DNA from 3 places in the Pandoraea pnomenusa genome. Region 2 is predicted to be linked to each of the others. Evidence: predicted binding sites of a transcription regulator. Region 2 holds the regulator's gene; each other region holds the start of a gene.

Region 1 (5,017 bases), 1.6 Mb from region 2:
GAAGGCGAAGCCGATCAGCAGCACGCCGACGAGCACCCACCAGATCAGCTTGAGTACGGTGTAATCGATCATCATGATGTCGTGTCTCCCTGACGATCAGGCCGAGGCCGCGCGGTCGGTGCCGTTCGCGCCTTCGGTCTCGAAGTGGTAGCGGCCGGTGTGCAGCGACGACGGGCCGAGCTTGACGTACTTCACCATCAGGAACATTTCAATGACGAGCAGCGCGGTGTAGAAGACGATGAAACCCGCGAGGCTCAGATAAAGGTCGGTGGCCGAGAGCGACGACGTCGAGAGATGCGTCGGCAAAATGCCGGCAATGGTCCACGGCTGACGACCCACTTCCGCGACGATCCAGCCGAATTCGGCGGCGAGCCACGGCAGCGGAATCGCCCATACGGTCCAGCGCAGGAACCAGGCCGAGCGCGGCTTGAGCAGACGACGACGTGCGCACAGCCAGAACGCCCACAGGAACGTGAAGAGGAACAGGAAGCCCAGGCCGACCATGATGCGGAACGACCAGAACACCGGCGCGACCGGCGGGATCGTGTCGTTGGCGGCCATGAGGATCTGCTCGGGTGTGGCGTCGACCACGTTGGGCTTGTACTTCTTGAGCAGAAGGCCGTAACCAAGATCGTCCTTGTACTTTTCGAACTCGGCCTTCACTTCCGGCGACGTGTCGCCGCCGCGCAGCTTTTCAAGCGCCGCGAAGGCAAGCATGCCGCGCTTGATGTTGTCCTTGTGCTCGTCGCGCAGCTGCGTCAGACCGATCACCGGCGTGTCGATCGAGCGCGTGGCGATCAGGCCCATGGCCCAGGGAATCTTCACCGCGTAATCGGTGCGCTCTTCCTTCTGGTTCGGGAACCCGAACAGCGTGAACGATGCGGGCGGCTTGGCCGTTTCCCACTCCGCTTCGATCGCGGCGAGCTTGACCTTCTGCACTTCGCCGGTGGTGTAGCCCGATTCGTCGCCCAGCACGATGACCGAGAGCGTCGATGCGAGACCGAAGCCCGCAGCCACGGCGAACGAGCGCAGCGCGAAGGGCACGTCGCGACGCTTGAGCAGATACCACGCGGAGATGCCGAGCACAAACATGGCGGCGGTCACGTAACCGGCCGAGAGCGTGTGCACGAACTTCACCTGGGCGACCGGGTTGAAGATCACCTCCCAGATGCTGTTGAGCTCCATGCGCATGGTCTCGTAGTTGAAGTGCGCGCCGACCGGATTGTTCATCCAGCCGTTGGCCACGAGAATCCAGAGCGCCGAGAGGTTCGAGCCGAGCGCCACCGCGAACGTGGTCGCCAGGTGACCGATGCGCGAGAGCTTGTTCCAGCCGAAGAAGAACAGGCCGACGAACGTGGCTTCGAGGAAGAACGCCATCAGTCCTTCGATGGCGAGCGGCACGCCGAAGATGTCGCCAACGTAGTGCGAGTAATACGCCCAGTTGGTGCCGAACTGAAATTCGAGCGTGAGACCCGTGGTCACGCCCATCGCGAAGTTGATCAGGAAGAGCTTGCCCCAGAACTGGGTCATGTCCTTGTAGATCTGCTTGCCGGTCATCACATAGACCGACTCCATGATGACAAGCAGCCACGACAGGCCGAGCGTGAGCGGGACGAACAGGAAGTGATACAGCGCCGTAGCGGCGAACTGCAAGCGCGAGAGGTCAACGACTTCGCTACTGATCATGGCGGACACCTTGACTTGGGGTGGGGGACTGCGCTTCTACTGCCTGCGGCCCGATCAGGGCGCGGGCCACGACGTCCGGCGGCAATTGCATGTGCTTGGCCATCGGTGCGTCGAAGAACGCATGTTTCAGAATGAACAGGAGTACGACCTTGATCGCGAGAACGATCAGGATTTCGAACATGAAACGGGAAGGGCGGTTGCGCCAGCGCCTGACCAGCCAGGCGACGACGCCGGAGGCAACGGGGCGCGGCGCGACTGCGGGCGCGGCCGTGGCGGGAGGCTTCAGACTGCTAGGAGAGTGGGTGTCCATCCGTGACGGCTCCTGGCGTCGAAAGTCGTGATGTCGGAAACAGCGTCGACTTCCGGCGCATTGTGCCTTAACGCTTGAAAATGTCAAACCGCGGAGCGCGGGGGCGGATGACACGCAGATGACGCTGGTTCGATGCGGATCTGCCGCCGTGACGCACGGCAGATGGGAAGCGGATTCGAGACAAGGGTCCGGCGCGCCGAACGGCCCCCGGGCCGTCCTTCGCACGCAGCATGGCCACGTACGATCCGATTCTATCGGTGCGTCCCGCCGGCGACCTTGCGATGCATCAAGTCCTGAGCGAATGGGCGATGAACTTTCGAAGTCCAATAAAAAAGCCCCGTGGATCTCACGGGGCTTGATGGCCGGCGGCAGGGGCGCTGCGGCGCGGTCGACTTATGCGTAGGCCTGAAGCGCGCCTTTCATCTTCTTCATTGCGGCGACCTCGATCTGGCGAATGCGCTCGGCGGACACGCCGAATTCTTCCGCCAGTTCGTGAAGCGTGGCGCCGCCACTGCCGTCGTCGGCCACCGACAGCCAGCGGGCCTCGATGATGCGACGGCTGCGCGGGTCGAGTCGGCCGAGCGCGGTTTGCAGCCCGTCGCTTTGCAGGTGGTCGCGCTCGCGTGCGGCGATGACGGCGGTCGGCTCCTGATGCGAGTCGGCCAGGTACGCGATCGGAGCGAAGCTGGCGCTCTCGCCGTCGTCGCTGTGACCTTCGAGGGCGATATCGCCGCCCGACATACGCGTTTCCATCTCGATGACGTCTTCGCGCTTGACGTTCAGATCGCGGGCGACCTGATCGATCTCTTCCGGCGTGAACGCTTGCAGGCCTTGCTTCTGGCTGCGCAGGTTGAAGAACAGCTTGCGCTGGGCCTTGGTCGTGGCAACCTTCACGGTGCGCCAGTTCTTCAGCACATATTCGTGAATCTCGGCCTTGATCCAATGCATGGCGTAGGACACGAGCCGAACGCCCTGGGCGGGGTCGAAGCGCTTCACGGCCTTCATCAGGCCGATATTGCCCTCCTGGATCAGATCCGCGTGCGGCAGACCGTAGCCGAGGTAGTTACGCGCGATGGACACCACCAGACGCAGGTGCGAGAGCACCAACTGGCGGGCGGCTTCCAGATCATCGTTCTCGCGCAGACGCTTGGCGAGCGACTGCTCTTCCTCGGCGGAAAGCAGGGGAATGCGGTTGACGGCCTGAATGTAGCTGTCGATATTGCCCAGACTGCCCGGCAGCATCAACGCGGACGGGGCAAGCGCAAGGGCACGCGAAGTCGGCGCCGTGCCGGTGGCCGGCGTCGTCGGATGCAAAGTGGCGGCAGTACTCAAGTGGTGGACTCCTGGTTAGCCTCTGGGAAAACATTTTAGCACTCTCTTTCGGTGAGTGCTAAACACGTTAGAACCCTTACCGGACGGGAAGTTTCCGGCGTCTCGGGGTTTTCCAGCACCCTCCGTCAAACGGGAGAAGTCACTGGCGCAAACGTCACGTGGATGGTGTAAATTGCAACCCAAGCCGCGAGCGTTTAATGGTGGCGAAGATGGGAGGACAGCATGGCCGGAAAGCACATTGACGCGGTACGGGAACTCGAATCGGCGCGCTTCGACGCGATGGTCGAGTGCGACGTCGAACAACTGGATGCCTTGCTGGCAAGCGATCTTCATTACGTTCATTCAAACGGCAAACGAGAAACCAAACGCGAGTTTCTCGACGCGCTCAGTTCCGGGCGCCGGCGTTACATCGACATCGACGTCAAGGCGCAGGAATTGCGCCAGTTCGGCGACACCGTGGTCGTGACAGGCAAACTCCGCGTGGAGCTGGAGACCGCGACCGGCTCGCTCGAATCGCAGATGACCTACACGGCGGTCCATGTGTTGGAAGCGGACGCCTGGCATCTCATCTCCTGGCAGGCGACGCGCATGGCGTCGGCCGATTGACGCCATGCGCTCAGTCCGGCCCTCGCCGGACGCACGTCTCAATACGTAATTTTTGACGAATTTCGGAACAAAACGTTCCGAGAAAGATGGAATTCGTGTTTGGCTGCAAGCGATTGTTGCGTTTATCGGGCGCAATGCATCGAATTGCGCTCAAATGATGGCCAATGCCGGCATATCCGACGTATCCGGTGGGGGATGGCGGTAGCCGGGTGCATCAGGGAGACATGCCCGAGCGGGTGCGGGCGCCCCCGAAGCGCGTGTACGTGGTCGCTCAGGTCCGCGACCCGGGCGTGTCGAGCCGCAACGCCAGACGGATCACCGCGACCTGCCGGGCGATGGGCGCGGGAATCGGAACGTCACCCGCCAGCACCGCTTCGATCCACCGGGCGGTCGCGCGGGCGTCCGCGGCAGGGAGCGCCGGCGGTGTGCCGATGGCGCCTTCTTCGGCGGCCTGCCACAACGTAGGCACGCCGTCGCTAAAGCCCTCGATGGCCGCCTGACGACGGGCATCGGCGACCGGCTCGCCTTCCGTGCCGCGCGCGAGCAGCACGCCGGGAGCGGGGCTATTCGCCGGATCGGAGAACAGTTCGCCGAGCGTTTCACGATACTCGGGATGGGTGTAGTTCACCAGGCGCAGCGCCGGACCGGCGAACGGCTGCAGCAACTTCACCACCGTGTGCCCTGAATTGCGCACGCCGAGCACGGCCCGCATCTCCAGCAAACGCTCCAGCGCGGGCGACAGCGCCGCGATTGGCAGGTATGCGACACGTCGGTCGCGCAGCGCCGCTTGCGCGTCCGTCGCCGAGCCGCACGGGGCGTGCCCCAACTCAGCAAAGATGGCCTGGGTGCCAACACGATTCGCGCCGCTGTGATGCTGACCGTGCACCAGCACCGGAATGCCGTCGCGGGCGAGCAGCAGCGCAAGCAGCGGCGTCAGGTTGGGCTGCTTGCGCGCGCCGTTGTAGCTCGGCAGCAGAACGGGCGGCGGCGCGTCGGCGGGGGCGACGAGCGGGGTGAAGGTGGCGTGAGCGGCGTCGAGCATGGCGCGCAACTCGACCGGTGTCTCGCCCTTGATGCGGTACG
Region 2 (5,017 bases):
CCACGTGGCCCAGCGACGGGACGATGGCGCCGTCGGCTTCGGCCAGCGCGTCGAGCGCGCCCTGCACGCCGTTGATGAGACTTGCTGCGTGCGACAGACGCCGATGCTCGGCGCTCACCTCGTCCCATTCGCCTTCCTGCGGATTGAGCTTGTCGAGTTCGGACGTTTGCCATTCGAGGCGCTCGCGTTCGAGCTGCAACTCGCGGTCGCGCCCGTGGGCTTCCTCGCAACGCTTGACGAGACGGCGCCACTCCCTGTGCGCGGCCGCGGTGTCGGCGGCCAGCGCCGTGGCGCCTGCGTGCGAGTCGAGCAGCCGGCGCTGGGCGTCGGGGCGAAGCAGTTGCTGGTGAGCATGCTGGCCGTGAATGTCGACGAGCATCTCGCCGAGCTCGCGGAGCTGCGCGAGCGTGGCGGGCGTGCCGTTGATGAAGGCGCGCGAGCGGCCGCCGGAATCGAGCACGCGGCGCAGCAGCACGCCGCCGTGCTCTTCCAGCGTGAGCGCCTGCGCCTGCAGCCAGGCTTCGAGATCGGGGCGCGCTTCGGCGTCGGCGGCGAACTCCGCGGTGATGTCGGCGCGCGTTTGCCCGGTGCGCACCATGCTGGCGTCGCCACGCTCGCCCATGGCCAGGGCCAGCGCGTCGATCAGGATCGATTTGCCCGCGCCGGTCTCCCCCGAGAACACGGTGAAACCGGCGGAGAATTCCAGGTCGAGACGATCGACGATCACGAAATCGCGAATCGAGAGACTGCGTAGCATGGGATATCGATGAGGCGTGGAGTCAGTTCTGCGGCGTATCTTCGTCGGAGATATGCTCGTTCCAGTGCAGTTTGCGGCGCAGCGTGGCGTAGTAGTTGTAGCCGACCGGGTGCAGGAACGTCACCTGATGCTCGGAGCGGCCCACCAAAATCTGGTCGCCCTGCCGCAGTTCGGCGAACGACTGCATGTCGAAGTTGGCGCCGACCTCGCGTCCGCCAGTGATCGTGATGACGATGTCGCTCGAGTCCGGCAGCACGATGGGGCGATTCGACAAGGCGTGCGGGGCGATCGGCACGAGCACCACGCCGCCCAGGCGCGGATGCAGGATCGGCCCGCTTGCCGAGAGCGCGTAAGCCGTCGAGCCCGTCGGGGTGGCCACGATCAGCCCGTCCGAGCGCTGTTTGTACATGAAGCGGCCGTCCACGTCCACGCGCAGCTCGACCATGCCGGAGATGCCCGAGCGATTGACGACCACGTCGTTGAACGCCAGCGTTTCGTAAAGCGTCTTGCCATCGCGCTCGATGCGCGCGGCCAGCAGTGTGCGCTGCTCTGCTTCGAAGTGACCTTCGAGCATGGCCGGCACGACCTGGCGCATCTCGTCGAGCGGAATATCGGTGATGAAGCCGACGCGACCATGATTCACGCCGATGAGCGGCACCTTCGACGCCGCGAGCTGACGGCCGATGCCGAGCATCGTCCCGTCGCCGCCCACGACCACCGCCACGTCGGTCTGCGTGGCGATTTCCTGGATGTCGAGGGTTCCGTAAGGATCGGCGGCCGCACCGATGTTGTGCGCCGTGTCGCGCTCGAAGACGACGTGGTGCCCGCGCTGGGCGATGCATGCCGCGAGCGTGAGCAGGGGTTCGGCAACGCCGTCGGCATGATATTTCCCGACGAGCGCCACGGTCTTGAAGGGGCTCCCAGTTTTCATGCCGCCATTACACCATAAGTCGATGACAGCAACCATCGCCACGCAAGGCCCGCGGCGGTTTCCGCCTCGGGGTTTGCCGCACGCCGCGTATGCATATTTCGCGTTACAATTTTTGCCATGCTAGATCAACGTGCGCAAACGCTTCTCAAAACCCTGATCGAAAGGTACATCGCGGATGGCCAGCCGGTCGGCTCGCGCACGCTTTCCCGATACTCGGGGCTCGACCTCTCGCCGGCGACGATCCGCAATGTGATGGCGGATCTGGAAGCCCTCGGCTTCGTGGCCAGTCCGCATACGTCGGCCGGGCGGGTGCCAACGCCACGCGCGTACCGCCTGTTCGTCGACACGATCCTCTCGGTGCGTCCGCTCGAAGATGCCGTGCACCATCTCGCGTCTCAGGTGCAGAACCGCCTGCAACCGGCCGGGCCGCAACAGCTGGTCGCCTCCGCGGCCCAGGTGCTCTCCAATCTGTCGCAGTTCGCCGGCGTGGTCCTCACGCCGCGTCGTAGCCAGACCTTCCGACAGATCGAATTCCTGCGGTTGTCCGAAAAGCGCGTGCTGCTCATCATCGTCACGCCTGATGGCGACGTGCAGAACCGCATCATCCTGACCGAAAAGGATTATTCGCCGGCGCAACTGGTCGAGGCGGCAAACTACCTGAACGCCAATTTCGGCGGCCACAGTTTCGATGAGGTGCGCGCTTACTTGCGCGGCGAGCTCGACGCATTGCGTTCCGACATGAGCGCGCTGATGCAGGCGGCGGTGCAGGCCGGCAGCGATGCCATGGCCGACACCAGCCGTGAGAGCGTGCTGATCTCGGGCGAGCGCAATCTGCTGGGCGTGGAGGACCTGTCGTCGAACATGGAGCGGCTTCGCAAGCTCTTCGACGTGTTCGAGTCCAAGACCGGTCTGCTGCAGTTGCTCGACGTGTCGAGCCGTGCCTCGGGGGTGCAGATCTTCATTGGCGGCGAGTCGAATCTGGTGCCGATCGAGGAGATGTCAGTCGTGACGGCGCCTTACGAGGTCGACGGCGAGGTCGTCGGCACGCTGGGCGTGATCGGCCCGACGCGCATGGCGTACGAGCGTGTGATTCCGATCGTCGACATCACCGCCAAGCTCCTGTCCAACGCGCTTAGCCAGCATTGATGGGCCCCGTGGCGCGCGTCGCCCGGGCGTCCGGGTCGCCACTTCGGCCCGTGCACGCCATCCATCGGCCGCCGCCCCGGCGCAGCGATCCGCCGCGCGATGCCGGCCGGGGCTTCCGGTTACATGCCCGTAGCATTCCTTTACACGCTGTCACACGCGAGGGGCTTACGCTCGAGGTGTCACTTGCGGCGAAGTCCCCGGAATGGCGGGTGTCAGGTTCGCCGAAGGATTCGGACAGAAGAATGAAGGTGGCATGCCGGCACCGTTGATCGGCGCGTTGCCCGAAGGGCCTCGGAGTCTTTATGAACCCCCTGATTTCCTGGCGGACCGCGGTCCGCCAACTCGGCGTCGTCGGCGTTGGGCTGGCGCTCGGGGTGCTTGGCGTGGCGGGCATGCCCGCCTTCGCGCAGGCGCAGAGCGCCGACCCCCCTGGGCGTGTGGCGCGTCTGAGTCAATTCGACGGCACCGTGACCTTCTCGCCGGACGGCACGGGCGACTGGCGCTACGCCGAGCGAAACCGTCCGCTGACCACGGGCGACGCCGTCTGGGTCGATCGCAACAGCCGCGCGGAAATGCGCGTGGGTGGCGCGGCGGTGCGCCTGGGAGCGTCGACGAGTGTCGCGCTCTCGGCCGTCACCGACCAGAATGTGCAACTGAACGTAACGCAGGGCACGGTCGGGCTGCGTCTGCGCGGCTATGACCCGAATCAGCCTTACGAGATCGACACGCCGAACCTCGCTTTCGTCCCGCAGCAAGCCGGCGAGTACCGCCTCGACGTCGATCCCAATGGCGTGACGACCGTGAGCGTGTCGCGTGGCGCGGCCACCGTGTACGGGCAGGGCGCGTCGGTGCCGTTGCAGCAGGGCCAGCGGGTGGCATTCGTGGGGCAGAATCTGACGCAGCAGCCCGCCGGGCCTTCGCGCGCGGATGCGTTCGACCAGTGGGTGCGGCAGCTCGACGCCCGGGAAGACGCCTCCGTGTCGGCCCGCTACGTGTCGCGCGACATGACCGGCTACGAGAGTCTCGACGATTACGGCACCTGGCAGGAGACGCCGGACTACGGCGCGGTGTGGGTGCCTTCGGATGTGCCGTCGGGCTGGGCGCCTTACCGCACGGGCCACTGGACCTGGGTCGATCCGTGGGGATGGACCTGGGTCGACGATGCGCCCTGGGGCTTTGCGCCGTATCACTATGGCCGGTGGGCGTACGTCGATGCCCGCTGGTGCTGGGTGCCGGGACCGGTGGCGGTGCGTCCGGTGTACGCGCCTGCGCTCGTCGGCTGGGTCAATGGCAGCAGCGGTGGAAATGCCTGGGGGGTCGCGTTTGCCGCCGGCGGCGTGGGACTCGCATGGTTCGCGCTGGGACCGCATGACGTCTATCGACCGGCCTATCACGCCAGTTCCGCGTACATCACGAATATCAACCGCACGACGGTGATACGCAACACCAACATCACGAACATCAACAACATCTACGTGAACCGCAACGTGCGAGGCGCGATCTCGACGATGCGCGCGCAGGCCTTCGTGCAGGGACGCCCGGTCGGTGCGCCCGCCGCCCTGGCCACGCCGCCGCGCAATACGCCGGGGCGCGCACCGGACCAGAGGCCGGGATGGCACGTGGGCAATACGCCTGGCGTTGCACCGGTACAGCAGAGTGTGTTCGGCAACAGCCGTCCTGCCGCGGGCGCGCCGCCTGCCGGCGTGTTCAACCGCGCGGTGCTGGCCACGCGCGCGCCGGTGGCGCGCACGACGCCGTCGCGAGAACTCACGAGCCAATTGCATCCCGTGCCGAACGCCGGCGGCGCGCCACTGTCTTTCGACCGGGCCGCGCAGCCGGCCCGGCGGGGCCTACCGACTGCATCGACCGCACCGAGTGCGCCGCGCGTACAGCCTCGCGTGACGGTCGTCGGTACGCACGGGCCCGTCGGCGCACCGATCGGTGTGAATGGGCCGACGCCCGCACAGCCGGCGATCGGCGCGACCGGTTCGGCGCCTGCGCAGGGCGCTCACCCGGGCACTGGCGCCATGCCGCCTCGATATGGCGCACCCGGCGTTCCCGGTCGACCGGGCGTGCCGGGAACGCCGGGTGTTCCGGGGCAGCCCGGTGTCCCGGGAGCACCGGGAGAGCCTGGTGTACCCGCTCATGGCGCATATGGCGGGTATCCGTATCGCCCGGGACAG
Region 3 (5,017 bases), 340 kb from region 2:
CACGGCCTTGTTTCGTCGCGTCGGCGCGCGCATGATCCCGACCAGTGTCGGCGCACGGCTGGCCGAACGCGTGCGCATCGGGATGTCGGAACTCGACGAAGCGATGACGGAGGCCCGGGCCGGCACGGTCCCCGACGTGTCGCTCGCGACGGTACGGCTCGAAGTCAGCGTCATGACCGACCTTGCCGCACAATGGCTCATTCCCCGACTGGGATGCTTCAGCGAGCAACACCCGAATATCGATCTGGTGGTCCGGATCCATGCCGATATCCCGGCGCCCGACCCCTATTCGGTCGACGTGGGTATCTGGCATCAGCGGGTGGAGAAGCCGGGGTTCGTCACGCGCAAGCTGCTCGACGACCACGTCATCGCGGTGTGCCATCCGGCGCTGATCGCGCGCGTGCCCGATTTCACGCTCGCCGATATGTCAAAGCTGCCCATGCTGCGCTTTTCCTATCGCTCGTGGCGAGACTGGCAGGTTGCGGCCGGCTTGCCGCCGCACGAGCCCACGCGTGGACCGATCTTCGACGATTCGGGATTGCTGCTGCGCGCGGCGCTCGCGGGGCAAGGCGTTGCCACCACACGCAGCTTGCTGGTGCGAGACGCACTCGCGTCCGGGGAACTGGTGCAGATCGGCGACATTCAGGTGCCGCCCAGCCTCGAGTATTACGTCAGTTGGCGTGAGAACCATCCGCGGGAGCGTTCCATTCACGCGTTCTGGCAGTGGATGCAGGCGCAGATCGCCGCCACGACGCCGCAGGTGCCACCGGCAATCGGCGGCGCGGGTATGGATACCGCAACGCCCGGCACGCCAACCCGACCGGCTCGGTAGGCGAAAAAAAACGGCAACGAGTCCCGAAGAACTCGTTGCCGTTTTGGCGCGGGCCGGCGTGATCGAGACCACGGGGCCCTGCGACCGGGCAGTGGGCGCCTCGCGGCGCCCGGTCAAGCCGTCTCTCGCGAGACTTACATGCCCATGCCCATGCCGCCCATGCCGCCCATGTCACCCATGCCGCCAGGCATCGGTGCATCTTCCTTCGGCAGTTCGGCGACGGCGCAGTCGGTGGTGAGCATCAGGCCCGACACCGAAGCGGCGTTTTGCAGTGCCGTGCGGGTGACCTTCGTCGGGTCCACGACACCCATTTCCACCAGGTCGCCGTACTCGCCGGTCGAAGCGTTGTAGCCGAAGTTACCCTTGCCTTCCACGACCTTGGCCACCACGACGCTGGCTTCTTCGCCACCGTTCGTGACGATCTGGCGCAGCGGCTCTTCCATGGCGCGCAGGACGATCTTGATACCGGCGTCCTGGTCGGGGTTGGCACCCTTGATGCCCGACACGGCAACGCGAGCACGCAGCAGAGCGACACCGCCGCCCGGGACGATGCCTTCTTCCACGGCAGCGCGGGTGGCGTGCAGCGCGTCTTCCACGCGTGCCTTCTTTTCCTTCATTTCGACTTCGGTCGCGGCGCCGACCTTGATCACGGCAACACCGCCGGCCAGCTTGGCCACGCGCTCTTGCAGCTTTTCACGGTCGTAGTCGCTCGACGCTTCTTCGATCTGAGCGCGGATCTGCTTGACGCGCGCTTCGATGTTCGCGGCTTCACCGGCGCCATCGATGATGATGGTGTTTTCCTTGCCGATTTCGATGCGCTTGGCCTGGCCCAGTTCGTTGAGCGTCGCCTTTTCCAGCGTCAGACCGATTTCCTCGGCGATGACCTGGCCGCCCGTGAGGATGGCGATGTCTTCCAGCATGGCCTTGCGACGGTCGCCGAAGCCCGGGGCCTTGACGGCGCAGGTCTTCAGGATGCCGCGGATGTTGTTGACCACCAGCGTTGCGAGGGCTTCGCCTTCGACGTCTTCGGCGATGATCAGCAGCGGACGGCCGGCCTTGGCGACTTGCTCGAGCACCGGCAGCAGGTCACGGATGTTCGAGATCTTCTTGTCGAACAGCAGGACGAACGGGTTCTCCAGGATCGCGACTTGCTTTTCCGGGGTGTTGATGAAGTACGGCGAGAGGTAGCCGCGGTCGAATTGCATGCCTTCGACGACGTCCAGTTCGTCCTGGAGCGACTTGCCGTCTTCGACGGTGATCACGCCTTCCTTGCCGACCTTGTCCATGGCGGCGGCGATGTAGTCACCGATCGAGGTGTCGCTGTTGGCCGAGATCGAACCGACCTGAGCGATTTCCTTGTTGGTGGTGCAGGGCTTGCTGATCTTGCGCAGTTCGTCGATGGCGGCGGTGACGGCCTTGTCGATACCGCGCTTGAGGTCCATCGGGTTCATGCCGGCGGCGACGAACTTCATGCCTTCGCGGACGATCGACTGGGCGAGCACCGTGGCGGTGGTGGTACCGTCACCGGCGTTGTCGCTGGTCTTGGAAGCCACTTCCTTGACCATTTGCGCGCCCATGTTCTGGAGCTTGTCCTTGAGTTCGATTTCCTTGGCGACCGACACACCGTCCTTGGTCACGGTCGGGCCGCCGAAGCTGCGCTCGAGCACGACATTACGGCCCTTCGGGCCCAGGGTCACCTTGACGGCGTTGGCGAGGATGTTGACACCCTCGACCATCTTGGCACGAGCGGCATCGCCGAAAACGACTTCTTTAGCTGCCATTGCAATAACTCCTTGAATACTTTACGTAGATGTCCTGGGGGAGACAGACTTAGGCGGCCACGACGGCCATGATGTCTTCTTCGCGCATGACCAGCAGTTCCTGGCCATCGACCTTCACGCTTTGGCCGGCATACTTGCCGAACAGAACGCGGTCGCCCACCTTCACGTCGAGTGCGATCGCCTTGCCTTGATCGTCACGCTTGCCCGGGCCGACGGCCAGGATTTCACCCTGGTCCGGCTTCTCGGCAGCGGCGTCCGGGATCACGATGCCCGATGCGGTCTTCGTTTCGTTGTCCAGGCGCTTGACAATAACGCGGTCATGCAAGGGACGAAGGTTCATTACAAGCTCCTCTTTCTCTCAATGAGATCGTCAAAACAAATATGCAATCGTTTGCATATGCTATGAATTCATGGCGTTAGCACTCTGCGCCAACGAGTGCTAATTATAGGGACGGGGTTTTACGATTTCAAGACGCGGGGTTTTCCCGGAGGTAAAAATTGGGCGAGCGGGCCTGGGCTGGAGGCGAATTCTGAATGTTGATCACTCAACGCGGGGCTCGCCAGATCGACGACCGAGACAAAACTTGTGAAATCAATGACATACGAGGCAGCCGCAGCCGTCACCCTCGCCGGGTGTAGGCGATAACGACTGGCGATGCGACGAACGACGACGATGTCGACGGTCGCTTTCGTGCGGGTTCGGCTTCGCGTCGTCCCGGAGCGCCCGGCCGGCGACAGACGCCGCGCGCCGGGCGCGGGGCACCGGCACGCGATTCCCGAGGCGAGGTCAGAATGTGTGACGAACGCCCAACATCACCCCCAACTGGTTGCCACCCATGGCCGGAGACGCGGGCACGACGGTCGCGCCGCTAACCGAGAAGTTACTTTGCGCGCCGTTCGTCAGGAAACCGGTCTGGGCGTACACGGCAGTGCGTTTTGAGAGGCTGTAAGTTGCACGGGCAACATACATGATCGAATGGACGCTGGCGTCCTTGCTGTTGTAGTAGACGACTTGCGCATCCACCTGCAGCGGCACACTGACTGCGTATGACGCGCCAAGATAGAACAGGTTTGACGACACGCTCGTCACGTCGGAGTGAATCCATCGCCCGATCCATCCGCCACCGACCTTGACCGGTCCGAGCACAAAATAGCCGTTGGCGACCAGCCGGCGGTCGCGGCTGCTTGCGCGGGCCATCGCGTAACTGGCTGTCGGTGCGATCGTCGCCGGCGCGGAGCCCGCGCCCCCACGCTGTTCATCGAAGGCTACAGCCGCGCCCCATTTGGCCGCGTTGTACTTGAGCATCGCCGAGATTTCGCGACACGCGAGAAAGTTGCCTGCGGTCTGGCCGGCACAGCTCGTCGAATCGCGACCGGTCGAGTACTCCGCACCGACCGTCAGGCCATTGAACACGCCCTTATACGCAAGGCTATTGTCGTTACGCGGGTTTGGAATGAAGCTGTCGTATGAACCCATGCTGTAGATCGCCGGTCCGATCACGTCGGAATCGAGCAGCGACAGGTACGTCATACCGTACTGGCGCCCGATCGTGATCGTTCCCCACTTGCCTCCGAGACCGACGAAGGATTGGCGCCCGAACAGACGGCCGCCCTGTGCCGATGTGCCGTTGTTCAGCGCGAACCCGCTTTCCAGTGTCCATAGCGCCTGCAATCCGTTACCGAGATCTTCCGTGCCACGCATTCCCCAGCGCGAGGGCAATGTGGCGGTATTCGTCGGAACGCGCACCAGCGTCCCGCCTTGTGGCGTGGCGTGTGTCAGGTATTCCACGCCAGTATCGAGCAGGCCATAGAGTTGAACATTCGATTGCGCGTTGGCAACACTTACCACTACCGTGCTCGCCATCGCGGCGGCAAGTATCAGACGCTTCATTGGTTGTCTCCAAACATTATTTATTAGTATTACTACTTATTTTTTAGTTGCCTCCCGAGATCTCCTTGTCTCCGGTTTCCTCCCTCAGCCTGGCTGCTTGTCTTTTTGTCGGTAGGTGGTTTATCAAGCGTCGGCAGTGGCTTTCCTGGCCAGCCCCAGATACGTTTCAATGACCTTGGGATTGCTCGCAAGCGCTTGCGCCGGACCTTCCAGGGCCAGCTCACCGGTTTCGATCACGTACCCGTAGTCCGCCACCTGCAATGCGGCACGGGCGTTCTGTTCGATGAGCAGGGTTGCCACGCCGGTCTTGCGCAGGTCGCTGATGATGTGGAAGATTTCTTTCACGATCAGCGGCGCGAGGCCCAGGCTCGGCTCGTCCAGCATGAGCAGCTGCGGCTTGGCCATCAGTGCCCGGCCCACCGCCAGCATCTGGCGCTCCCCGCCAGACAGCGTCCCGGCCTGCTGCACACGACGCTCCTTCAGGCGCGGGAACAGCTCATAAACCACTTCCAT

Evidence for each region. Region 2 encodes HrcA, which represses chaperone genes, less so after heat shock. Its sites were predicted from a motif close to TTAGCACTCNNNNNNNNNGAGTGCTAA; they were not measured.
Region 1: the regulator HrcA is predicted to act here: its motif matches at 3,364-3,390, upstream of rpoH (RNA polymerase sigma factor RpoH).
Region 3: the regulator HrcA is predicted to act here: its motif matches at 3,030-3,056, upstream of groES (co-chaperone GroES).

The regions. Positions count from the first base shown of each region.
Region 1 covers NZ_CP009553.3:4,861,262-4,866,278, reverse strand. Annotated here, with positions in the region: gene cydB (cytochrome d ubiquinol oxidase subunit II) at 1-69, opposite strand, end outside; gene LV28_RS45775 (cytochrome ubiquinol oxidase subunit I) at 97-1,686, opposite strand; gene cydP (cytochrome oxidase putative small subunit CydP) at 1,676-1,996, opposite strand; gene rpoH (RNA polymerase sigma factor RpoH) at 2,390-3,328, opposite strand; gene LV28_RS45760 (nuclear transport factor 2 family protein) at 3,551-3,934, shown strand; gene ybiB (DNA-binding protein YbiB) at 4,206-5,017, opposite strand, start outside.
Region 2 covers NZ_CP009553.3:1,102,305-1,107,321, forward strand. Annotated here, with positions in the region: gene recN (DNA repair protein RecN) at 1-757, opposite strand, end outside; gene LV28_RS29105 (NAD kinase) at 780-1,688, opposite strand; gene hrcA (heat-inducible transcriptional repressor HrcA) at 1,806-2,834, shown strand; gene LV28_RS48645 (collagen-like protein) at 3,137-5,017, shown strand, end outside.
Region 3 covers NZ_CP009553.3:1,444,686-1,449,702, reverse strand. Annotated here, with positions in the region: gene LV28_RS30620 (LysR substrate-binding domain-containing protein) at 1-832, shown strand, start outside; gene groL (chaperonin GroEL) at 967-2,613, opposite strand; gene groES (co-chaperone GroES) at 2,663-2,953, opposite strand; gene LV28_RS30605 (porin) at 3,401-4,504, opposite strand; gene LV28_RS30600 (ABC transporter ATP-binding protein) at 4,628-5,017, opposite strand, start outside.